Regions from separate parts of the Pantoea ananatis PA13 genome, predicted to be linked through region 1. Evidence: predicted binding sites of a transcription regulator. Region 1 holds the regulator's gene; each other region holds the start of a gene.

Region 1 (7,954 bases):
CGCAGAAATCGTGTCCATTGAAGATAAAGGTCTGTTTCGCACCCATGTGGCCAGGCTTCCTGCTGACCTGTTGCCGGGTTTAGCGCTGGGCGCATCGGTTGCCCATAACGGTTGCTGCCTGACCGTCACCGAAATCAACGGCGATCTGGTGAGTTTTGACCTGATAAAAGAAACTCTGCGCGTGACCAATCTTGGTGATCTCAAGCAGGGCGATGTGGTGAATATCGAGCGGGCGGCAAAATTCAGCGATGAAATTGGCGGCCACCTGATGTCCGGCCACATCATGACCACGGCTGAAATCTGCAAAATTGTCCGCTCTGAAAACAACCGCGAAGTCTGGTTTAAAATTCAGGATCCTTTGCAGATGAAATATATCCTGCACAAAGGATTTGTGGGCATCGACGGTATCAGCCTGACCGTAGGCGACGTGACCAAAACAAAATTCTGCGTTTATCTTATCCCCGAGACGCTGGAGCGAACCACTCTCGGCGCCAAAACCTTCGGCGACAGAGTTAACATCGAAATCGATCCCCATACTCAGGCTATTGTGGACACGGTGGAGCGCGTCCTCGCCCAGCGTGAAGATGCCGCGCTCAGGGCACTGGCAGAGCAGGCCGATCAGCCCGAAACGGATAGGGATGAATAGCGGGAAATAACGCCAGCCGTGACCAAAGCGTTGCCCACAGGCCAGCAGGTTGCCGTGTCGCCCGCCGTTTTCCGGGACGACTGACGGCTGTGCATTGTCAACCGCCCGGGCGAAGACGCCCGGCGCGAATGTGCTGCAGCCCTGGACTGCGGTTTAAGATCGCCATTTTCCCGTCTGCGAAGGTGGGGGCAGGCAGATAACGCGGCAACCGGGGTTACCGGCTGCCGTCCGCGTTCGGTCCGGACAGTATTGACCTTGCCACGGCGCGTTGCGCAATCATCGCGCCACCCGCAATCCACCCTCAACGCCACGGCTGAAGACAATCTGCCAGAGCTGAATCTCACGGGCGCGAAACGCGCCGGCGCAGGCGTTCAGGTAGTAGGAGAACATGCGTCGGAAACGTTCTTCATAACGTCCGGCCAGGTCAGGCCAGGCACGCTGGAAACGCTCATGCCAGGCCATCAGCGTGGTGTCGTAGTCAGCGCCGAAGTTGTGCCAGTCTTCCATAATGAAATGCGGTTCGCTGACGTCGGCAATATGGCGTAAAGAAGGCAGGCAGCCATTCGGGAAAATATACTTGCCGATCCACGGATCGACGTGCATATCCGTTTTGAGCGCGCCAATGGTATGCAGCAGAAAAATCCCGTCCGGCTTGAGGTTGCGATTGACCGTGGCAAAGTAGGTTGGGTAGTTTTTCGGCCCCACGTGTTCGAACATCCCCACCGAGACGATGCGGTCAAACTGTTGATTCAGATCGCGATAATCCTGAAGCAGGATAGTGACATCCAGCCCTTCGCAGCGTTGCTGCGCCAGCTTTTGTTGTTCTGCAGAGATCGTCACGCCCTGTACGCTGACGCCATAGTTTCTTGCTGCATAAGCCGCCAGACCGCCCCAGCCACAGCCAATATCCAGCAAGGTCATACCGGGTTTCAGTTGCAGCTTGCGACAGATCATGTCCAGTTTGGCTTCCTGTGCCGCCTCAAGCGTCGTGGCGTCTTTCCAGTAGCCGCAGGAGTATTGCATGTAAGGATCGAGCATCAGGGTAAAAAGGTCATTACCCAGATCATAGTGCGCTTTGCCGACTTGCCAGGCCCGTTTTTTCGACTGCAGGTTAACCAGGCGCGCCAGCGCAATGCGCACGATATCCTGCACGTGATGAGGAAGCTGCTCATCAAGCTTATGTTTCAACGCCCGATGAAAAAACATATCCAGCCGCTCGCACTCCCACCAGCCGTCCATATAACTTTCGCCCAGCCCCAGGGAGCCCTTTTGCAGGACGCGTTTAAAAAAGTCGGGATGTTTAACCTGAATGTCCCATGGGCGGGAACCGTTGATTTCGATGTCTGCTTTTTGCAATAACTCATGAACGATACGGTACCAATGGTTTCGTTCGATATTCACTTCTGCTACACATGTTGAACTCATAGCCACTCCATCACCAGAACTGTCAGAACCTGAGAAAGAGCAGGAGCCGTTACTCAGGATTATGAGAAAAGTCACAGATGACGCCTTGCGCCAGACAACCTTAAGCGTACAGAGAAAGGGTGCAATGCAGGGGCCAGCAGAGTGCATTTGCCCACAAAGACACCTTCACAGCGATGAGGCTGCGTGAAACATTGTTATTATGATGGTACGGCGAATCAGGGCCCGGCACAGGAGGCGCTGGCGGGCCCGTCACGTGTTGATCACTCAGACGACAAAAGTCGTTGCCTCAGTGATTATCCTGGCAGGGATGTGCCGTTGAGGCAATATCAGTTTGTGCGCCGGTGCGGCGCTGCATCTGATAGCCTGCCAGCGCCAGTACAATCGTCACCGCCATGATGAGCGTTGTGGTGAACAGCGCCTGGGTCAGGCCCGCCGAGACGGCCAGGCTGGCGACAAAGCACAGGCCCAGCTGCAGCGTGTTCTGCAGGGCGGCGGCTCTGCCGGTCGCATGGGGGAAGGGCAGAAGTGCACTGGATACGACGATGGGATAAATCGCCCCGTTCGCCAGCGCCATGCCGCAAAACGGCACCAGCAAAGCGGTGAGTGAAACCGAGCCTGACAGGGCGACGGCAAACAGGGCCAGTACGCTAAGGCTATAGACGATGAGCAGCCATGGCAGCAACTGCGCCCCTTTGAAACGGTTAAGGAGCGCACGGCAGCCAAAACCGCCGACTAAGAAAGCAATGGTCTGCGGAATATAGCTTAAGCCGATATCAGCAGGCGACAGGCCAATCGCTGCCAGAATAAACGGTGATCCGGTCAACCAGGCAAAAAAGCTGGCCGAGCAGGCAGAATACATCAGGACGTTACCGCTGTAGACGCGTGAACGCAGCAGCGTCATAAAACCGGGCTGTGACGGGGCCGGGCGGCGCGCTGTTTGTACCGATGGCAGGCGCAGCGTAATCAGGATCAGGGCCGCGGCAATCGCGGTCAGAACGACAAAAATTGAGCGCCAGTGAAAATGGCTAATCAGCCAGGCACCCAGCAGCGGGGCCAGCGCAGGAGACAGCGCGACCAGCGGCATAATAGTGGCAAAGACTTTATTCGCGCGCGACTGAGGATAGCGATCGACCACCAGGGCCTGCCAGCTCACGGCAGCCGCGCACACGCCGATGGCCTGAATGAAGCGCAGCACCAGCATCAGTACCACGTCGTCCACCCACAGCATCCCCGCACAACCCAGCGCAAACAGGCTCAGTCCTGCCAGCAATACCGGTTTGCGGCCAATACGATCTGACAGCGGTCCCCATACCAGCTGACCACAGGCAAAACCCGCCAGGAACAGGCTCATACTGGCGCTGATCATCCCGGCGGAGGTGTTAAAACTTTGCTGCATGGCCCCGAAGGCGGGCAGGTACATATCGGTGGCCAGAAAGCCCAGCATACTAAGCACGGCAAGATAGGGAATGAATCCTTTAGAAGCTGACATCTGATTCTCATTTTTTGCAGGATAAACGCGGGGCAGTGTAAAAGCTGTACTTCATACTGTGAAACGGTAAAATTTGCCTGTTGCTGTTAAAAAATTTAAAGGCAGGATATGTGGTCTGAATATGCGCTTGAAGTGGTTGATGCGGTCGCGCGTGGCGGCAGTTTCAGTGCTGCGGCCCAGGAGTTGCACCGTGTGCCTTCTGCCATCAGCTATACCGTTCGCCAGCTTGAAACCTGGCTGGCGGTACCGCTGTTTGAACGGCAGCACCGGGAGGTCGTTTTGACACCTGCGGGCGAACATTTTGTGCGAGAAGGCCGCAGCGTCATCAAAAAAATGGATGCCACGCGCCGTCAGTGCCAGCAACTGGCCAACGGCTGGCGAGGGCAAATCGCGATTGCGGTGGACTGCATTGTGAAACCGCACCGAACCCGTCAGTTCGTCAGGGATTTCTATCGCCACTTTCCGGATATGGAGCTCCACATCAGTTATGAAGTGTTTAACGGCGTATGGGATGCGCTGGCTGACGGAAGAGTCGAGGTCGCAATAGGCGCGACTCAGGCGATTCCGGTGGGCGGGCGGTTTGCTTTCCGCGATATGGGAACTCTGAACTGGCGCTGCATCGTCGCGCGGGAACATCCGTTAACCCAGGTCGCCCGGCTAGATGATGAGGCGTTGCGCAACTGGCCTTCGCTGGTGCTGGAAGACACCTCGCGTGCGTTACCGCGTCGTATGACCTGGGCTCTGGATAATCAACGCCGACTGGTGGTGCCTGAATGGCAGACCGGGCTGGACTGCGTCCGGGCCGGGCTGTGCGTCGCAATGGTGCCGGGGCACTTAGCCCGCCCGCTACTGGACAGCGGCGAAGTGACCGAACTTAACTTGCCCCAGCCTTTTCCAGAAAGTCCCTGCTGCGTCAGTTGGGCGGAAGATCGCGCATCACCGGCATTGGGCTGGTTGCTCAATTACCTGGGTGATGCGCAAACGCTCAATCAGGAGTGGTTGAGCGAGGATTAACGACGGTAGTCGCGATAGGGACCGTAGCCTACAGAGCGTCGCTCAATCAGTGTCGGATGCACTTCGATGGTTTGCGACTCTTCACGCTTGCTGGTAATGCGGTCCAGCAACATTTCCAGAGCCTTCTCCCCGAGTTGCGCTTTTGGCTGGTGCACGGTAGTGAGTGCAGGCGTGAAATAGCGTGCGTTGCGCACATTATCGTAGCCAATCACCGAAATATCCTGCGGGACGCGCAGGCCCATTTCATCGGCGGCACAGATAGCGCCCATGGCCATAATATCGCCACCGCAGAACACCGCGCTTGGGCGCTGCTTCTGCGACAGAATTTGCTGCATAGCCTGATACCCGGATTCAGGCTCGAAATCGCCCTGCACAATCCACTCTGAACGCGGCTGAATACCGGCTTCTTCCAGCGCCTTGAGGAAACCGGCATGACGGCCACCACCGGTGTTACGTTCCATTTGCCCTGGAATGGCGCCAATATCGCGATGCCCGCGTTCGATGAGGTAGCGGCCGGCCAGATAACCGCCCTGAAACGCATTATCCAGCACCGTGTCAGTAAAATCGGCACGGGATTCGCCCCAGTCCATGACCACCATGGGAATATTGCGGTTGGCTTCCAGCATTTGCAGCAAATCATCCGGGTACTCAGAACACATGACCAGCAGCCCATCGACGCGCTTCTGCGCCATCATCGAGAGGTAGGCACGCTGTTTTTGCAGGTCGTTATGCGCGTTGCCTAAAATCAGGGTGTAGCCTTTATCAAAGCAGTGATTCTCCACGGCTTCAATAATTTCAGCGAAATAGGGCGCCTCGCTGGAGGTGGCCAAAAGGCCCAGCGTTTTGGTGTGATTCACCTTCAGGCTGCGTGCTACGGCGCTGGGTGAATAATGTAATTCCCGAATCGCTTCCCAGACCGCTTCGCGGGTATCTTCTGCGACAAAGCGCGTCTTATTGATGACGTGAGAAACGGTTGTGGTAGAGACGCCTGCACGTTTCGCCACATCTTTAATTGTTGCCATGAAAATCGAACTCCCGGGCTTATCTAACCTGTTGATAAGCATGTTGTTAAACGTTTGCGTCAGCGGACGGTTATTTCTGCAAAAAAATCGTTTTTCTGACCGGTTATGGGGCATCGGGGCAGGAAATAACGGTTGAAAAGGGTGCTGACGCAACCGATGTTGCGCGCTGTTGCGCAACAAAGAGGGGATTCTAACAAGGCTGCACGGATAAAACGAGATTTTTACCCACGCGTGTGGGAAAATGCTTAACCCCTACTAAAATTGTGCCTAAGGAGTTGTGATGAGTACCGATCTGAAACTGTCATTGATGACCACGGCGGCTGCACTGTTGATGATTATTGCGTTCAGCTTTACCGCCATTCTGAACTAATAAAAAAGCCGGGAAGGTTTCCCTGTCCCGGCTGCGTTCCGTCGGTATGACGGAGGAGTGACGTTTAGCGAACGGTTTTTGGCGTCATGACGCGACGCGCACCAATATAGTGGCGCTGCCAGTAATCTTCGCTTAACGCACTGATTTGAATGTCCTTTCCGGTACGCGGTGACTGAATAAATTTACCGTTACCCAGGTAAACACCCACGTGGTCGGCCGTGCCACGTCCGTTGATGCGGAAAAACACCAGATCGCCTTTCTCCAGCGCTTCCCGATTCACCGGCGCGGCATCCCGCAGGTGATACATTTCATTTGCAGTACGCGGAATTTTAAATTTCACCACATCTTTGTAGGCGTACCACACCAGGCCGCTGCAGTCGAAACCGGTATGCGGCGATTTTCCGCCCCACTGGTAGCGCTTGCCCAGCTGTCCCATCAGTTTCGCCATCGCCGTTTCACGTGCTTTTTGATAGCGCTGACGGTGTGCGTTGCTCATTTTGATGGTGCCGGTATCCTTGCTGTCCGCTTTCGCCACCTTCACCGCGCGTTGATGACCATAGCGTTTCTTGCTGGTGGCGTTGGCGGCCACTTTTTTGGTGAGCTTCTTGTGTGAATCAGTCGCTTTGGTCAGGGTTTTGTGAGAGGCAACCGCGTGAGAGGGATTTTTACTGGTTTTAAGCGTTTTGCTGGATTTCTGCTCTGCGGAGGAACGGCTTTTTTTCGCCGAAGCTTTAACCGTGCGTCGCTTGCGCCGCTCATCTTCGCGCGCACTTTTTTTCTCTACCTTATGCAAGCTGGCCTTAACCGGCGCCTGCGGTGATGCAGAGGCGACATTAAAGAACAGTTGCGCAAAAGCCAGAATAAGAAGCGTAATAATTGAACGCATAGTCCGTTTACTGGTTAAGCTGTCAGGTTCAACAGATATCTGACAAGGTTAAGAAAAATCTGATCAACGATCAGCGCCGAAGACATTCTAGTCCAGTTTTTTTTAAAACAGTAAGTCCTTTTTTTATTAATTAATAACTTGGGTAAAAAGCAGGCATAAATAAGTAATTTCAGCAGGTTAACTCAGCAAAATTATTGCAAATTATTAATGCATTCACCTTTTGGGTCCCGATGAGCGGGTGGATAGCGCGCAAGCGGACTTAACAAACATGGCGGTTTGCCCTAACGGGAAGAAAATCTCATTTTCAGTCCTGAAGGGAAGTCGCTACAATAAAGAAACACGAAGTGACGAATTAAGGAAGGCAATAATGAGTACTGTAGAAAAAATTCAGCGCCAGATCGCAGAAAACCCGATCCTGCTGTACATGAAAGGTTCGCCGAAACTGCCAAGCTGCGGTTTCTCTGCCCAGGCGGTTCAGGCGCTGTCTGCCTGTGGTGAGCGCTTCGCTTACGTGGATATTCTGCAGAACCCGGATATTCGCGCAGAGCTGCCAAAGTATGCTAACTGGCCAACCTTCCCTCAGCTGTGGGTCGATGGCGAACTGGTTGGCGGCTGCGACATTATTGTTGAGATGTTCCAGCGTGGCGAATTACAACCGCTGGTCAAAGAAACCGCAGAGAAGTTTAAAGAAGCGGAATAATAAAAAAGGCCGACATCGTCGGCCTTTTCTTCGTTTAACGGGCGTTTACTCCGCCGCGCCCTGATATTCTGTTGCCTCTTCCGCTAGAGCCAGCGGCCAGCCTCCCAGACGTTTCCAGCGATTGACCAGTTCGCAGAACAGCGTGGCCGTTTGCTGCGTGTCATACAGCGCAGAGTGCGCCTGACTGCTGTCAAATTCCATCCCTGCCGCTTTGCAGGCTTTGGCCAGTACCGTCTGACCCAGCACTAACCCGCTCAGGGCGGCCGTGTCGAAAGTGGCAAAAGGATGAAACGGATTCCGTTTCAGGCTGGCGCGTTCGGCGGCGGCATTCATAAAATTAAGATCGAAGGTCGCATTATGCGCCACCATGATCGCGCGATTGCACCCGGTATCTTTAATGCC
Region 2 (7,954 bases), 1.4 Mb from region 1:
TGCTGACGCAGTTTTATCTGTTGTTGACGCAGCGAATCTGACTGGGCATCGCTGCTCTGTTGCAAATGGGCGTAGCGTGACCGCATGGCGCTGAGTTCAAGCTGGGCGACCTGATTACTGCGCCAGAGCTGAATTAACGCACGCATATTGGGGGGGAACTGCTCGCTGTAGCCATCAAGCACGTTGATATAGTCGCGGCGTTCCAGTGGCGTCACATTGCCGTTTGCCATTAATACCCCCTGCTTAAAGGCGCGCGACCAGCTGTCCACCGGCCAGCGGTGGGCCTCCGCTCGTGCTTCAGCGGGAGAAAGTCGTTCGGCACAGTCTATACTGCGCATCCAGTAAAGGGGATTCATCATGGCGGCGCTATTCTCAATACGCCAGATATCGACGCAGCGCATAGTGAGATAGTCGACCAGCCGTGCTTCGGGCACCACAACGCTGCCCGAAGCGGGCTGGGCTGTTGTGGTGACCGGGGATGAGGCACACCCACTGAGCATCATGCTGCTCAGTGCGCTTATCATGAGGGCGGCGAAAAATTTCATGCTTCAGACTTTCCCGGCTGTGGTGTTCAGTTCGATGCGAAAACAAACATCAGCGTCGTCACGGGTAACCAGTTGCAGGCTACCGTGCATGCGGCGCAGACAATCCTTTGCGATGCTTAACCCCAGTCCGCTGCCTTTGACCGGCCCTTTACGCTGATGACTGCCCTGGAAAAAAGGTTCAAAAATCATCTCCTGCTCATTTTCGGGAATGGGCGTACCGCTGTTAGCGACATCGATGATTATTCGATCGCCCTGCCGCTGGCTGTGCAGCCAAATGTTACCGGATTCATTGCCATAGTTCACGGCGTTAGAGTAGAGGTTGTCAATCACGCTCATCAATAGCATAGGTTCTGCCAGGCAATCTGTGGCTTTCAGATCGATATTGACATGCATAAGCTTGGTTCGGGCTGAGAGTGCATGCGCATTAACAACGTCATACACGATGTCATTCAGATCTACCGTTTCCAGGGTAATCGGGCCATCAGCCAGTTTGCGGTTGTAATCAAGTAGCTGTTCGATAAGGCGTTGCAGGTGGCGACTGCTGTTATCCAGTATTGAAACGATTTCTTTCTGTTCAGGATTCAGTATGCCCGCAACCTCATCAGCCAGCAGCTCTGTACCTTCACGCAGGCTGGCAAGCGGCGTTTTAAGTTCGTGTGAAAGATGACGTAAAAATTCATGTCGCTGGGTTTCCAGCCAGGCCAGGCGTTCACTTAACCAGATAATACGTTGCCCCAAAGAGCGTAACTCGCGCGGACCGCGAAACACCATGCTGCTGCCCAGTTCGCGTCCTTCGCCAAGTCGGTTAATCATCCGCTCTACGCTTTTTACCGGGCCGATGATCATGCGGGTAAACAGCAGGGTTAACGTCAGGCTGATAATAAACAGGATAAGCGCCTGCCAGCCAAAAAACTGACCACGGTCGGCTATTTCACGTTGCAGTTGCAGACCACGTGCAAACACCACTTCTCGCGTATCCTGCACCAGTTGCACGTTTGTCGCTGAAAATTTTTCCAGCGCCTGTGACGCACCGGTCACAGGATTACCATTATCGCACTGCATGGTTTCCAGCTGCGGCAAAATGGCCTGCAACGTTTTAAACGCCGGTAAATCGGGCAGGCTGTCGGCATGGGAACTGAGCATCTGACCATAGCGGATACGCTGCGTCTGATAGAGCTTTGCCAGAGACGTATCACCCAGCACACAGTACTGGCGATAACTCCGTTCCAGCTCGATAGCGGTGCGGGCCATCGCCTCGCTGCGCCTGACGTCAGTAAAGGTATTTCGGTTAGTGTCGGCAGCCTGATTACTTAACGCTGAGAGACTTTCCCAGGCCTGCCAGGCCAGCACCAACAGCGGCAGGAGCACCAGCAAAAAGGCCATCAGCACCAACTGGCGCAGGGACCCGGGAAATAAACGCCATTTTTTCACGCGACGGCTTCCTTAAAGATACGCTTACCGGATGCTAGCGGAGTCAGCCCAGAGAAGGAAGAGGCAGAAAAGAAAACGGCAGGCGCGATGGCCTGCCGTTGACGCACCGCCATAGCAGTACGCGAGAATGGGTGGAGCCTAACTCAACGTTGCGTCCGATGCTTGATAACGATGCAGAACATACGATTATCGGTTGGGTGGACGACAGGCTCCGTTTGGTGCGTCATTCGGATTTTATGAGCTCTGCCCGCTGTGGGGTGGCAATCATAAACAGATGAATGAGCAACAGGCATAGTATAGCAAGGTTCATGCCAGTTTTTAAAATACCTTTGTAATCAATATTTTGAAAAAACCATTCAGCTGACTTCGCTCATTTCAGACTGTCTGGTCCGCTAAAAGTGTCGCCAGATACCAACACAATTTTGCTTTTCCCTTTCAATCTATAGAAATCATAAAGATAGATGTCACCAATCGGCGACAACAAAAGGTGACGTATGTCTCCTTTTGCCAACAAGTGGGGAATAAAAAAGGGAGGCACTCAGGCCTCCCGGTCTTTTTTCGCCGTTCTTAACCCAATTGTTTCCGTGCATTGCGGAAAATGCGCATCCAGGGGCTGTCTTCGCCCCATTCAGCCGGGTGCCATGAGTTGCTGACCGTGCGGAACACACGCTCTGGATGCGGCATCATAATTGTGACGCGTCCACTTTCATTGGTCACCGCAGTAATACCGTTTGGCGAGCCATTCGGGTTTGCCGGATAGGCTTCCGTCACCTTGCCTGTGTTATCGACATAACGCAGCGCCACCAGCCCTTTCGATTCCAGTGCGGCAAGGTGCGCGCCATCGCGCACCTCCACGAAGCCCTCGCCGTGCGATACGGCGATCGGCATACGGGAACCGGCCATGCCATCCAACAGTAACGACGGGCTGGCAGCCACTTCAACCAGGCTGAAGCGTGCTTCAAAACGTTCCGACTGGTTACGGACAAAGCGCGGCCACAGCTCACTACCCGGAATCAATTCACGCAGGTTAGACATCATCTGGCAGCCGTTACACACGCCCAGCGCCAGCGTTTGTGGGCGATGGAAGAACGACTCGAACTGATCGCGTACGCGCGGGTTAAACAGAATGGATTTCGCCCAACCTTCACCCGCGCCCAATACGTCACCGTAGGAGAAACCGCCACAGGCCACCAGCGCCTGGAAAGGTTCCAGATCGATCCGGCCCACCAGCAGGTCACTCATATGCACGTCAACCGCCGTAAAACCTGCCCGATCAAAGGCGGCCGCCATTTCCACATGCGAGTTAACGCCCTGCTCGCGCAGCACGGCAACGCGTGGACGCGCACCCGTTGCAATCATCGGTGCCGCAACGTCTTCGTCTGGCTTAAAGGTCAGGCTAACGTTCAGTCCGGGATCGGCGTCATCCTGCTTTGCCTGATGTTCCTGATCGGCGCAGGCCGGATTATCACGCAGACGCTGCATCTGCCAGGTGGTTTCTGCCCACCAGGTCCGCAAGGTGGTGCGGCTTTCGCTGTAAACCGCGCTGTCGCCTGAGCGAATCACAAATCGATCGCCCGACTGTGCGCTGCCCAGCACATGGCTGCAGTGCGCCAGGCCATGTTCAGCAAGAATCTGCTCCACGGCTTCGCGATCCGCCGCGTTGATTTGAATCACCGCCCCCAGCTCTTCGGTGAACAGCGCAGCCAGTGCATCGCTGCCCAGCGCCGCGATATCGACTTCGATGCCACAGTGACCGGTGAAAGCCATTTCCGCCAGGGTAACCAGCAGGCCGCCGTCTGAGCGGTCATGGTAAGCCAGCAGTTTTTGCTGGCTGACCAGGGCCTGGATGGCATTAAAGAAGCCAGCCAGCTGCGTTGCATCACGGACATCAGCAGGCTTGTCGCCCAGTTGACGATAAACCTGAGCCAACGCCGTCGCGCCTAAGGTGTTAGCGCCGTTGCCAAGGTCGATTAACAGCAGCAGGTTGTCCCGATCGGCGACCAGCTGTGGCGTCACATTGCGACGTACGTCTTCTACCCTTGCAAAAGCCGTGATCACCAGCGACAGCGGCGAGGTCATTTCGCGCTGTTCGGTGCCTTCCTGCCAGCGGGTTTTCATCGACATAGAGTCTTTACCCACCGGGATAGTGATCCCAAGCGCCGGGCACAGCGTCTCGCCAACGGCTTTTACGGCTTCATACAGGCCCGCATCTTCCCCCGGATGGCCTGCTGCAGACATCCAGTTAGCCGAGAGTTTCACCCGCTTCAACGAACCGACCGGCGTCGCCGCCAGGTTAGTCAGTGCTTCACCAACCGCCAGACGGGCCGAGGCGGCGAAGTCCAGCAGTGCGACAGGCGCACGCTCGCCCAGCGCGAAGGCTTCGCCATGGTAGCTGTCGAGGCTGGCCGTCGTAACGGCGCAGTTGGCAACCGGGATCTGCCAGGGGCCAACCATCTGATCGCGCGCCACCATACCGGTTACGCTGCGATCGCCGATTGTGATCAGGAAGGTTTTTTCCGCTACGGTTGGCAAGTGCAGCACGCGATTTACCGCGTCCGTCAGCGTAATGCCCTCGCGCTGCAGGGCATCGCCCTTCGCCTGCAGTTTCACCACATCGCGCGTCATTTTCGGGGTTTTGCCCAGCAGGACGTCCAGCGGCATATCAATCGGGCTGTTATCAAAGTGGCTGTCGTTCAGGGTCAGGTGCTGCTCTTCGGTGGCTTCACCAATCACCGCATACGGCGCACGTTCGCGCTGACAAATGGCAGCAAACTCGGCCAGCTTTTCAGGGGCCACGGCCATCACATAGCGCTCTTGTGATTCGTTACACCAGACTTCAAGCGGGCTCATTCCCGGTTCATCACTCAGGATGTCGCGCAGGTTGAAGCGACCGCCGCGTCCACCGTCGCTGACCAGTTCCGGCATGGCGTTGGACAGGCCGCCCGCGCCCACATCGTGGATAAACAGAATCGGGTTGTCATCGCCCCGTTGCCAGCAACGGTCAATCACTTCCTGGCAGCGACGCTCCATTTCAGGGTTGTCACGCTGCACCGATGCAAAGTCGAGATCCGCATCGGACTGGCCTGATGCCATGGATGATGCCGCACCACCGCCCAGGCCGATATTCATCGCCGGCCCGCCCAGCACGACCAGTTTGGCCCCGACGGTGATTTCACCTTTCTGAACGTGGTCCGCACGAATGTTTCCGATGCCGCCAGCCAGCATAATGGGCTTGTGGTAGCCGCGCAGTTCAGTCCCGTTGTGGCTGTTAACCTGCTCTTCATAGGTCCGGAAGTAGCCGTTTAAGGCCGGACGACCAAATTCGTTGTTAAAGGCTGCGCCGCCCAGTGGGCCTTCGGTCATAATATCCAGCGCGCTGACGATGCGTGCGGGCTTGCCAAAATCCTCCTCCCAGGGCTGTTCGAAGCCGGGGATGCGCAGGTTCGACACCGAGAACCCGACCAGGCCAGCTTTCGGCTTGGCACCGCGCCCCGTCGCGCCTTCATCACGAATTTCACCGCCGGAGCCGGTTGCCGCGCCAGGCCAGGGCGAAATCGCGGTTGGGTGGTTGTGCGTTTCAACCTTCATCAGAATGTGTGCGGCTTCCTGGTGATAGGCGTACTCACCCTTTTCTGCGTCCGCGAAGAAGCGACCGACCTCCGAGCCTTCCATTACCGCCGCGTTATCTTTATAGGCTGACAGAACATAATCCGGCGTTTGCTCGAAGGTGTTCTTAATCATTTTAAACAGTGATTTAGGCTGTTTTTCGCCGTCGATGATCCAGTCAGCGTTAAAGATTTTGTGGCGACAGTGCTCAGAGTTCGCCTGGGCAAACATATAAAGTTCAATGTCGTTCGGATTGCGTCCCAGCCGGGTAAAGGCCGCCAGCAGGTAGTCAATTTCGTCGTCGGCCAGCGCCAGGCCGAGCGTCATATTGGCCTGAACCAGCGCCTGACGGCCCTCACCCAGCACATCAACGCTTTTGACCGGCTGAGGTTCGTGGTGAGCAAACAGCTGCTCAGCCTCGCTGAAATCGCTGTAAACCGTCTCCATCATGCGGTCGTGCAACAGTGCGGAGAGCGTTTGCCATTGGCTTTCAGAAAGCTGAGGTGCCTGGACATAAAAGGCCATGCCTCGTTCCAGACGACGCACCTGCGACAGATCGCAGTTATGAGCAATGTCTGTGGCTTTTGATGACCACGGCGATATCGTACCAGGACGTGGCGTGACCAGAATTAAACGCCCTTGTGGCGCATGTTCAGCGAGAGAAGGACCGTACTTGAGCAGGCGCTGCAGACGGGATTTTTCATCCTCACTCAGCGGCGCGCTGACATCGGCAAAATGGACGTACTCAGCGTAAATATCACTCACCGGCAGATGAGCGTCCTGAAAGCGGGCCAGCAATTTGTTTACACGAAATGCCGACAGGGCGGGCGAACCACGCAGAATTTCCATCATAAGATCTCTCGTCTTCGAAGCGCCGGGCGACGCTTCATTGGGCGCAACAGGGGAAAACGGGGCGTATTATAAAGAAACCCACTCCGCGACGAAACCGTTTGCGCAAAATTTATGGCCATCAAGATTTGCCTGAAATTTGCGCAAAAATTGCTTTATAAGTTGCTCTGCCGGTGTTTGTTGCGCAAAATGCCCCTCGCTCTGGGAGTTAAAACAAGATCAATACTGCCTTAAAAGACAGAGGCCTTGGAGCCATCGAGAGATAACTATTTGAAACGCCTAAAATTTAATTATCTGGTTATCGGTCTGCTTACCGTGCTGCTGGCTCTGGCACTGTGGCCGTCTATTCCCTGGTACGGGGGAGGACAAGATACGATTTCACAGATTAAATCACGGGGAGTGCTACGCGTCAGTACCGTAAACTCGCCGTTGACTTACTACACCGTGAATAAAGCACCGGCCGGGATGGACTACGAGCTGGCGAAGCGTTTTGCCGATTATCTGGGCGTTAAGCTTGATATAACGGTGCGCGCCAACCTCAGCGATCTGTTCGATGCGCTCGACGACGGCAAAGCGGATCTGCTGGCGGCAGGTCTGATTTATAACGATGAGCGTTTGTCGCGTTATCAGATCGGTCCGGGCTACTACAGCGTTTCGCAGCAGCTGGTCTATCGCGTGGACAAACCGCGGCCAAAAAACCTGGGTGACTTAAAGGGGCGGCTGGTTGTTGCCTCTGGATCGGCTTATCTGTCGACGCTTAAAAACGCCCGGGCGAATCACTATCCCGATCTCGACTGGGCCATTTCGACCGATCAAAGTCCGAAAGCCCTGCTGGAAGCCGTGGCGGAAGGCAAGCTGGATTATACGATTGGCGATTCCGTGACGATTGCCCTGCTTCAGCGCATTCATCCCCAACTGGCTGTGGCTTTCGACGTCACCGATGAAGAACCGGTAACGTGGTATTTACCGCACGAAAGCGATGACAGCCTGAACGCCGCCATGCTGGATTTCTTTAACAGCATGGGAGAAGAAGGGGCGATGGCAAGACTTGAAGAGAAATATCTCGGTCACGTCGGCACCTTCGACTACGTGGATACCCGCACCTTCCTGCGCTCCATTGACAACGTGCTGCCCGATATAAAACCCCTGTTTGAAAAGTACGCCAAAAATATCGACTGGCGGCTGCTGGCGGCGATCTCCTATCAGGAGTCGCACTGGAATCCGCAGGCGACGTCGCCTACCGGCGTCCGCGGCATGATGATGTTAACGCGGAATACCGCTGACAGCGTTGACGTAGGTGACCGTACCGATCCTGAGCAGAGCATCCGTGGCGGCAGCGAGTATCTGCAAAACATGATGGAAAAGGTGCCACAAACGATTCCGGAAGATGAGCGTATCTGGTTTGCCCTGGCGGCCTATAACATGGGCTATGCGCATATGCTGGATGTGCGTAAGCTCACGGCTAAACAGGGTGGAAATCCCGACAGCTGGGCAGATGTTAAACTGCGGCTACCCATGTTGAG
Region 3 (7,954 bases), 1.8 Mb from region 1:
TATGCGTGAAGTCAGCGATGCGCTGTTAAGTGGGCGGGTGTTTCTGAAACAAGGACACTGGTCAGGTGGAAGCGTTGTGACAACCTGTGAGGGCCAGCAGGTGACGCCGGCTTTCGACAGTTATGCACTGCAGACGCTTACGCACTACCGCCGTGATAAGGCGGAACCCTTGATGATTTCATGGCTGGAAGCGCCTGAAGGCGTGCAGTTGCTGCGTGTGACTCAAAAAGATGAATGCGCGGATGCGCCGGATGAGGCGAATTTCTGAGGCAATAAAAAGGGGCACTGGGTGCCCCTTTGATCATTATTTACGGTTAATGGCACGATAGCCGATGTCGCGTCGGCAGAAACTGCCTTGCCAGGAAATCGGCTTAGCCAGTTCGTAAGCCCGTTTCTGTGCGGCAGCAACATCATCGCCTAGCGCGGTGACGCAAAGAACCCGCCCACCGTTCGTCAAAACCCGATCCTCTTCAAGGCGCGTCCCGGCGTGGAAAACTTTGCCGTCGGCAACCTCTTCCAGCGGCAGACCGTGAATCTGATCGCCGTTATTGTAAGAGCCGGGATAGCCCCCGGCTGCCAGCACCACGCCCAGTGAAGGGCGGGGATCCCATTGTGAGTCTTTTTGATCAAGCTTGCCTTCACAGGCGGCCAGACACAGATCCACCAGATCCGACTGCAGGCGCAGCATAATGGGTTGTGTTTCGGGATCGCCGAAGCGACAGTTGAATTCGATCACTTTAGGCTGACCAGTCTGATCGATCATCAGCCCGGCATATAAGAAGCCCGTATAGACATTGCCTTCGGCGGCCATGCCACGTACGGTTGGCCAGATAACCTGATCCATAACGCGCTGGTGGATTTCATCGGTCACCACCGGGGCAGGGGAATAAGCACCCATTCCTCCCGTGTTCGGCCCGGTATCGCCGTCGCCCACCCGTTTATGGTCCTGGCTGGTGGCCATTGGCAACACATTCTCGCCATCAACCATCACGATAAAGCTGGCTTCTTCGCCGTCCAGAAACTCTTCAATCACGATACGGTGACCGGCATCACCAAACGCATTACCCGCCAGCATATCCTGCACGGCATCTTCCGCTTCCTGCAGCGTCATGGCCACAATCACGCCTTTACCGGCAGCCAGCCCGTCAGCTTTGATGACAATCGGCGCACCTTTTTCACGCAGGTAAGCCAGCGCAGGGGCGACGTCGGTGAAGTTTTGGTACTCGGCGCTGGGGATGTTGTGACGTGCAAGAAAGTCCTTGGTGAATGCTTTAGACCCTTCCAATTGCGCGGCGGCCTGAGTTGGACCAAAGATTTTCAATCCGGCCTCGCGGAACGCATCAACCACGCCTGCCACTAACGGCGCTTCAGGGCCGACAATGGTGAGATCAATCTGTTCACGTTGAGCGAAGGCCAGCAAAGCGGGAATATCGGTGGGGGCAATATCGACGTTCTGCAACGCGGGTTCCAGCGCGGTGCCCGCATTACCGGGTGCGACAAAAATGGTTTCTGCCAGCGGCGACTGCGCCGCTTTCCAGGCCAGTGCGTGTTCACGTCCGCCGTTACCGATGATTAAAATTTTCATAAAAGGCTCCACAGAATTAATGGCGGAAGTGACGCATGTCGGTAAAGATCATGGCAATACCATGCTCATCCGCTGCCGCAATCACTTCATCGTCGCGGATAGAACCGCCAGGCTGAATCACACAGCTTACGCCCACGGCAGCAGCGGCATCAATGCCATCCCGGAACGGGAAGAACGCATCGGAAGCCATCGCGGACCCTTTTACTTCCAGGCCTTCATCACCCGCTTTAATTCCTGCAATTTTGGCAGAGTAGACGCGGCTCATCTGGCCAGCACCTATGCCGATGGTCATATTGTCGCGCGCATAGACAATGGCGTTGGACTTAACGAATTTCGCCACTTTCCAGCAGAACAGGGCATCACGCAGTTCCTGCTCAGAAGGTTGGCGCTTGCTGACGACGCGCAACTGGCTGGCATCGACCATACCGAGGTCGCGATCCTGAACCAGCAGACCGCCATTCACCCGTTTGAAATCAAGGGCAGCCACGCGACCCTGCCAGTCACCGCATACCAGCACGCGGACGTTTTGTTTTGCCGCGGTCACTTTCAGCGCAGCTTCCGTTGCAGCAGGAGCGATGATGACTTCAACAAACTGTCGGCTGATGATGGCCTGGGCTGTCGCCTCATCCAGCTCGCGGTTAAAGGCAATGATGCCGCCGAAGGCAGATGTCGGGTCAGTCTGATAGGCACGCTCATAAGCTGCCAGAATTGACTCACCCACCGCAACACCGCAAGGATTGGCGTGTTTGACAATGACGCAGGCGGGCTCAATAAACTCTTTCACGCACTCAAGCGCGGCATCGGTATCCGCAATGTTGTTATAAGAGAGTGCCTTGCCCTGCACCTGGCTGGCGGTAGCGACCGAGGCTTCCTGCACATTCTCTTCTATATAGAAGGCGGCGTCCTGATGGCTGTTCTCGCCATAGCGCATATCCTGCTTCTTAATGAAGTTGAGATTGAGGGTGCGCGGGAAGCGGCCGGCTGGTTGGCTGGTTTCACCATGATAGGCAGGAACCAGAGTACCGAAGTAGTTAGCGATCATGCTGTCGTACGCGGCGGTATGTTCAAACGCTTTGATTGCCAGGTTGAAGCGGGTTTCGAGCGTCAGTGAGTTCTGATTGGCGTCCAGCTCAGCGATAATGGCCGGATAATCGCTGCTCTTAACGACAATCGCCACGTCTTTGTGATTCTTGGCCGCCGAGCGCACCATTGTCGGGCCGCCAATATCAATGTTCTCAACGGCGTCTTCCAGTGAGCAATCTGGTTTTGCGACGGTTTGGGCAAAGGGATAAAGATTGACGACCACCATATCAATCGGGCTGATAGCATGCTGCGCCATCACCGCATCATCTTGTCCACGACGTCCTAAAATGCCGCCATGGACTTTCGGGTGCAGTGTTTTAACGCGTCCATCCATCATTTCCGGGAAGCCGGTGTAGTCAGACACTTCTGTGACGGGAAGTCCCGCCTCTGCGAGCAGGCGAGCGGTACCACCTGTGGAGAGCAGCTCAACACCGCGCTGAGAGAGTGCCTGAGCAAATTCGAGGATGCCGGCTTTATCAGAAACACTGAGCAGGGCGCGGCGTAAAGGACGAGGTTGTTGCATGGTGGTTTTATCCCTTGGCTTTGATTCGCGTAAATAAGAGCGTTACATCAAGCTTGCGTGCTTACTTTTCTCTATATAGAGCAGCAAAAGCGTAAAAACTTCAGGTAACGCCCCGAAAAGGGGCATCCATTGCGTTGCGGGGCATTGTAGCGAAAACGTTTGCGTGATGCTCGTCTAAATTTGATGCGGCCAGGAATGTGGATAACTTTGTGTGTAACTGCGTATAAGGCGGGGTTTTGCTGTGGAATGCAGCGAACAGTCATTTTTATTGAATTTAGCCCTTGTCAGCCAGAGAGAACTCCCTATAATGCGCCTCCATCGACACGGCACAACGGCTTACGGAATGCGGTGTTGAGAGGGTCAGGCAACTGAACCGCCGGAGAAAAACTTCTGAAAAAGAGGTTGACTCTGAAGGAGGAAAGCGTAATATACGCCACCTCGCGACAGACGGTTAACCCGCTGTTCGCACTGCTCTTTAACAATTTATCAGACAATCTGTGTGGGCACTCGCAGGATTGATATCAGCGTCTCCGGACGTAAAAAATATCAAAGCCTCACGAGTGAACACATAATGAAATTCATTATGACGTTTTACAGATGAGCACCGCTGGACTTGTTTCAGCAAATCAAACTTTAAATTGAAGAGTTTGATCATGGCTCAGATTGAACGCTGGCGGCAGGCCTAACACATGCAAGTCGGACGGTAGCACAGAGAGCTTGCTCTCGGGTGACGAGTGGCGGACGGGTGAGTAATGTCTGGGGATCTGCCCGATAGAGGGGGATAACCACTGGAAACGGTGGCTAATACCGCATAACGTCGCAAGACCAAAGAGGGGGACCTTCGGGCCTCTCACTATCGGATGAACCCAGATGGGATTAGCTAGTAGGCGGGGTAACGGCCCACCTAGGCGACGATCCCTAGCTGGTCTGAGAGGATGACCAGCCACACTGGAACTGAGACACGGTCCAGACTCCTACGGGAGGCAGCAGTGGGGAATATTGCACAATGGGCGCAAGCCTGATGCAGCCATGCCGCGTGTATGAAGAAGGCCTTCGGGTTGTAAAGTACTTTCAGCGGGGAGGAAGGCGATGTGGTTAATAACCGCGTCGATTGACGTTACCCGCAGAAGAAGCACCGGCTAACTCCGTGCCAGCAGCCGCGGTAATACGGAGGGTGCAAGCGTTAATCGGAATTACTGGGCGTAAAGCGCACGCAGGCGGTCTGTTAAGTCAGATGTGAAATCCCCGGGCTTAACCTGGGAACTGCATTTGAAACTGGCAGGCTTGAGTCTCGTAGAGGGGGGTAGAATTCCAGGTGTAGCGGTGAAATGCGTAGAGATCTGGAGGAATACCGGTGGCGAAGGCGGCCCCCTGGACGAAGACTGACGCTCAGGTGCGAAAGCGTGGGGAGCAAACAGGATTAGATACCCTGGTAGTCCACGCCGTAAACGATGTCGACTTGGAGGTTGTTCCCTTGAGGAGTGGCTTCCGGAGCTAACGCGTTAAGTCGACCGCCTGGGGAGTACGGCCGCAAGGTTAAAACTCAAATGAATTGACGGGGGCCCGCACAAGCGGTGGAGCATGTGGTTTAATTCGATGCAACGCGAAGAACCTTACCTACTCTTGACATCCACGGAATTTGGCAGAGATGCCTTAGTGCCTTCGGGAACCGTGAGACAGGTGCTGCATGGCTGTCGTCAGCTCGTGTTGTGAAATGTTGGGTTAAGTCCCGCAACGAGCGCAACCCTTATCCTTTGTTGCCAGCGATTCGGTCGGGAACTCAAAGGAGACTGCCGGTGATAAACCGGAGGAAGGTGGGGATGACGTCAAGTCATCATGGCCCTTACGAGTAGGGCTACACACGTGCTACAATGGCGCATACAAAGAGAAGCGACCTCGCGAGAGCAAGCGGACCTCATAAAGTGCGTCGTAGTCCGGATCGGAGTCTGCAACTCGACTCCGTGAAGTCGGAATCGCTAGTAATCGTGGATCAGAATGCCACGGTGAATACGTTCCCGGGCCTTGTACACACCGCCCGTCACACCATGGGAGTGGGTTGCAAAAGAAGTAGGTAGCTTAACCTTCGGGAGGGCGCTTACCACTTTGTGATTCATGACTGGGGTGAAGTCGTAACAAGGTAACCGTAGGGGAACCTGCGGTTGGATCACCTCCTTACCTGAAGATACTTTCCCGCGAAGTGCTCACACAGATTGTCTGATAGAAAGTCACGAGCAGAAAAAACCTCTACAGGCTTGTAGCTCAGGTGGTTAGAGCGCACCCCTGATAAGGGTGAGGTCGGTGGTTCAAGTCCACTCAGGCCTACCAAATTTCTTCTTATGCTGCGTTATGCGCGCGGTCGTTTACAGACGTAAACGTCCCTTCCGCATGCCTTGCCTGAGACGAAATGGCATCCTTCTTGATGAAGGATGTTTACTCGGTTGAGTGGTAGTAGTGGTCTCTGCAGTAACTGTATGGGGCTATAGCTCAGCTGGGAGAGCGCCTGCCTTGCACGCAGGAGGTCAGCGGTTCGATCCCGCTTAGCTCCACCATACTCACTACTGTATTTTTTCTGAAAATACTTCAGAGCGTACCGGCAACGGTGTGCTGCGAAGTATTCTGCTCTTTAACAATCCGGAACAAGCTGAAAATTTGAAACGACGCATTGTCGTGTTCCTCCGTAATAAGGAACACAGTACAACGCGTTCGAGTCTCTCAAAAGCTTACAGCTTACAAGCTAACTGTGAAGCCGTTACGGTAAAACAGATAAACGCCTGTGGGTTGTGAGGTTAAGCGACTAAGCGTACACGGTGGATGCCCTGGCAGTCAGAGGCGATGAAGGGCGTGCTAATCTGCGATAAGCGCCGGTAAGGTGATATGAACCGCTACAACCGGCGATACCCGAATGGGGAAACCCAGTGTGTTCCGACACACTATCATGCAGTGAATACATAGCTGTATGAGGCGAACCGGGGGAACTGAAACATCTAAGTACCCCGAGGAAAAGAAATCAACCGAGATTCCCCCAGTAGCGGCGAGCGAACGGGGAGGAGCCCAGAACCATCACCAGCTTGTGCATCAGTGGAAGCGTCTGGAAAGTCGCAGGGTACAGGGTGATACTCCCGTACACAAAGGTGCACAGGCTGTGAGTTCGATGAGTAAGGCGGGACACGTGGTATCCTGTCTGAATATGGGGGGACCATCCTCCAAGGCTAAATACTCCTGACTGACCGATAGTGAACCAGTACCGTGAGGGAAAGGCGAAAAGAACCCCGGCGAGGGGAGTGAAACAGAACCTGAAACCGTGTACGTACAAGCAGTGGGAGCCTTCTTTATGGGGGTGACTGCGTACCTTTTGTATAATGGGTCAGCGACTTATATTCTGTAGCAAGGTTAACCGTATAGGGGAGCCGCAGGGAAACCGAGTCTTAACTGGGCGTTAAGTTGCAGGGTATAGACCCGAAACCCGGTGATCTAGCCATGGGCAGGTTGAAGGTTGGGTAACACTAACTGGAGGACCGAACCGACTAATGTTGAAAAATTAGCGGATGACCTGTGGCTGGGGGTGAAAGGCCAATCAAACCGGGAGATAGCTGGTTCTCCCCGAAAGCTATTTAGGTAGCGCCTCGTGAACTCATCTCCGGGGGTAGAGCACTGTTTCGGCTAGGGGGCCATCCCGGCTTACCAACCCGATGCAAACTGCGAATACCGGAGAATGTTATCACGGGAGACACACGGCGGGTGCTAACGTCCGTCGTGAAGAGGGAAACAACCCAGACCGCCAGCTAAGGTCCCAAAGTCATGGTTAAGTGGGAAACGATGTGGGAAGGCCCAGACAGCCAGGATGTTGGCTTAGAAGCAGCCATCATTTAAAGAAAGCGTAATAGCTCACTGGTCGAGTCGGCCTGCGCGGAAGATGTAACGGGGCTAAACCATGCACCGAAGCTGCGGCAGCGACACTATGTGTTGTTGGGTAGGGGAGCGTTCTGTAAGCCGTCGAAGGTGTGCTGTGAGGCATGCTGGAGGTATCAGAAGTGCGAATGCTGACATAAGTAACGATAAACAAGGTGAAAAACCTTGTCGCCGGAAGACCAAGGGTTCCTGTTCAACGTTAATCGGAGCAGGGTGAGTCGACCCCTAAGGCGAGGCCGAAAGGCGTAGTCGATGGGAAACAGGTTAATATTCCTGTACTTGGTGTTACTGCGAAGGGGGGACGGAGAAGGCTATATCAGCCGGGCGACGGTTGTCCCGGTTTAAGCGTGTAGGTGTGTGTTCCAGGCAAATCCGGTTCACTTTACACTGAGGCGTGACGACGAGGCACTACGGTGCTGAAGTGATAAATGCCCTGCTTCCAGGAAAAGCCTCTAAGCATCAGGTAACACAAAATCGTACCCCAAACCGACACAGGTGGTCAGGTAGAGAATACCAAGGCGCTTGAGAGAACTCGGGTGAAGGAACTAGGCAAAATGGTGCTGTAACTTCGGGAGAAGGCACGCTGGCGCGTAGGTGAAGGGACTTGCTCCCGGAGCTGAAGCCAGTCGAAGATACCAGCTGGCTGCAACTGTTTATTAAAAACACAGCACTGTGCAAACACGAAAGTGGACGTATACGGTGTGACGCCTGCCCGGTGCCGGAAGGTTAATTGATGGGGTTATCCGCAAGGAGAAGCTCTTGATCGAAGCCCCGGTAAACGGCGGCCGTAACTATAACGGTCCTAAGGTAGCGAAATTCCTTGTCGGGTAAGTTCCGACCTGCACGAATGGCGT

What was found. The regulator PurR, encoded in region 1, represses purine synthesis genes. The targets are predictions, from matches to a motif close to CANGCAAACGTTTGCNTG.
Region 2: the regulator PurR is predicted to act here: its motif matches at 6,522-6,539, upstream of purL (phosphoribosylformylglycinamidine synthase).
Region 3: the regulator PurR is predicted to act here: its motif matches at 3,340-3,357, upstream of purH (bifunctional phosphoribosylaminoimidazolecarboxamide formyltransferase/IMP cyclohydrolase).

What each region holds. Positions count from the first base shown of each region.
Region 1 is NC_017554.1:2,577,136-2,585,089, reverse strand. Features, by position in the region: gene PAGR_RS12170 (riboflavin synthase) at 1-646, shown strand, start outside; gene cfa (cyclopropane fatty acyl phospholipid synthase) at 923-2,071, opposite strand; gene punC (purine nucleoside transporter PunC) at 2,358-3,560, opposite strand; gene punR (DNA-binding transcriptional activator PunR) at 3,669-4,574, shown strand; gene purR (HTH-type transcriptional repressor PurR) at 4,571-5,596, opposite strand; gene cydH (cytochrome bd-I oxidase subunit CydH) at 5,877-5,966, shown strand; gene PAGR_RS12145 (C40 family peptidase) at 6,031-6,852, opposite strand; gene PAGR_RS12140 (Grx4 family monothiol glutaredoxin) at 7,217-7,552, shown strand; gene rnt (ribonuclease T) at 7,598-7,954, opposite strand, start outside.
Region 2 is NC_017554.1:1,217,831-1,225,784, reverse strand. Features, by position in the region: gene qseG (two-component system QseEF-associated lipoprotein QseG) at 1-545, opposite strand, end outside; gene PAGR_RS05895 (sensor histidine kinase) at 549-1,976, opposite strand; gene purL (phosphoribosylformylglycinamidine synthase) at 2,544-6,434, opposite strand; gene mltF (membrane-bound lytic murein transglycosylase MltF) at 6,702-7,954, shown strand, end outside.
Region 3 is NC_017554.1:4,409,074-4,417,027, reverse strand. Features, by position in the region: gene PAGR_RS20795 (DUF1481 domain-containing protein) at 1-268, shown strand, start outside; gene purD (phosphoribosylamine--glycine ligase) at 305-1,585, opposite strand; gene purH (bifunctional phosphoribosylaminoimidazolecarboxamide formyltransferase/IMP cyclohydrolase) at 1,602-3,191, opposite strand; rRNA gene PAGR_RS20780 (16S ribosomal RNA) at 3,827-5,366, shown strand; tRNA gene PAGR_RS20775 (tRNA-Ile) at 5,440-5,516, shown strand; tRNA gene PAGR_RS20770 (tRNA-Ala) at 5,665-5,740, shown strand; rRNA gene PAGR_RS20765 (23S ribosomal RNA) at 5,976-7,954, shown strand, end outside.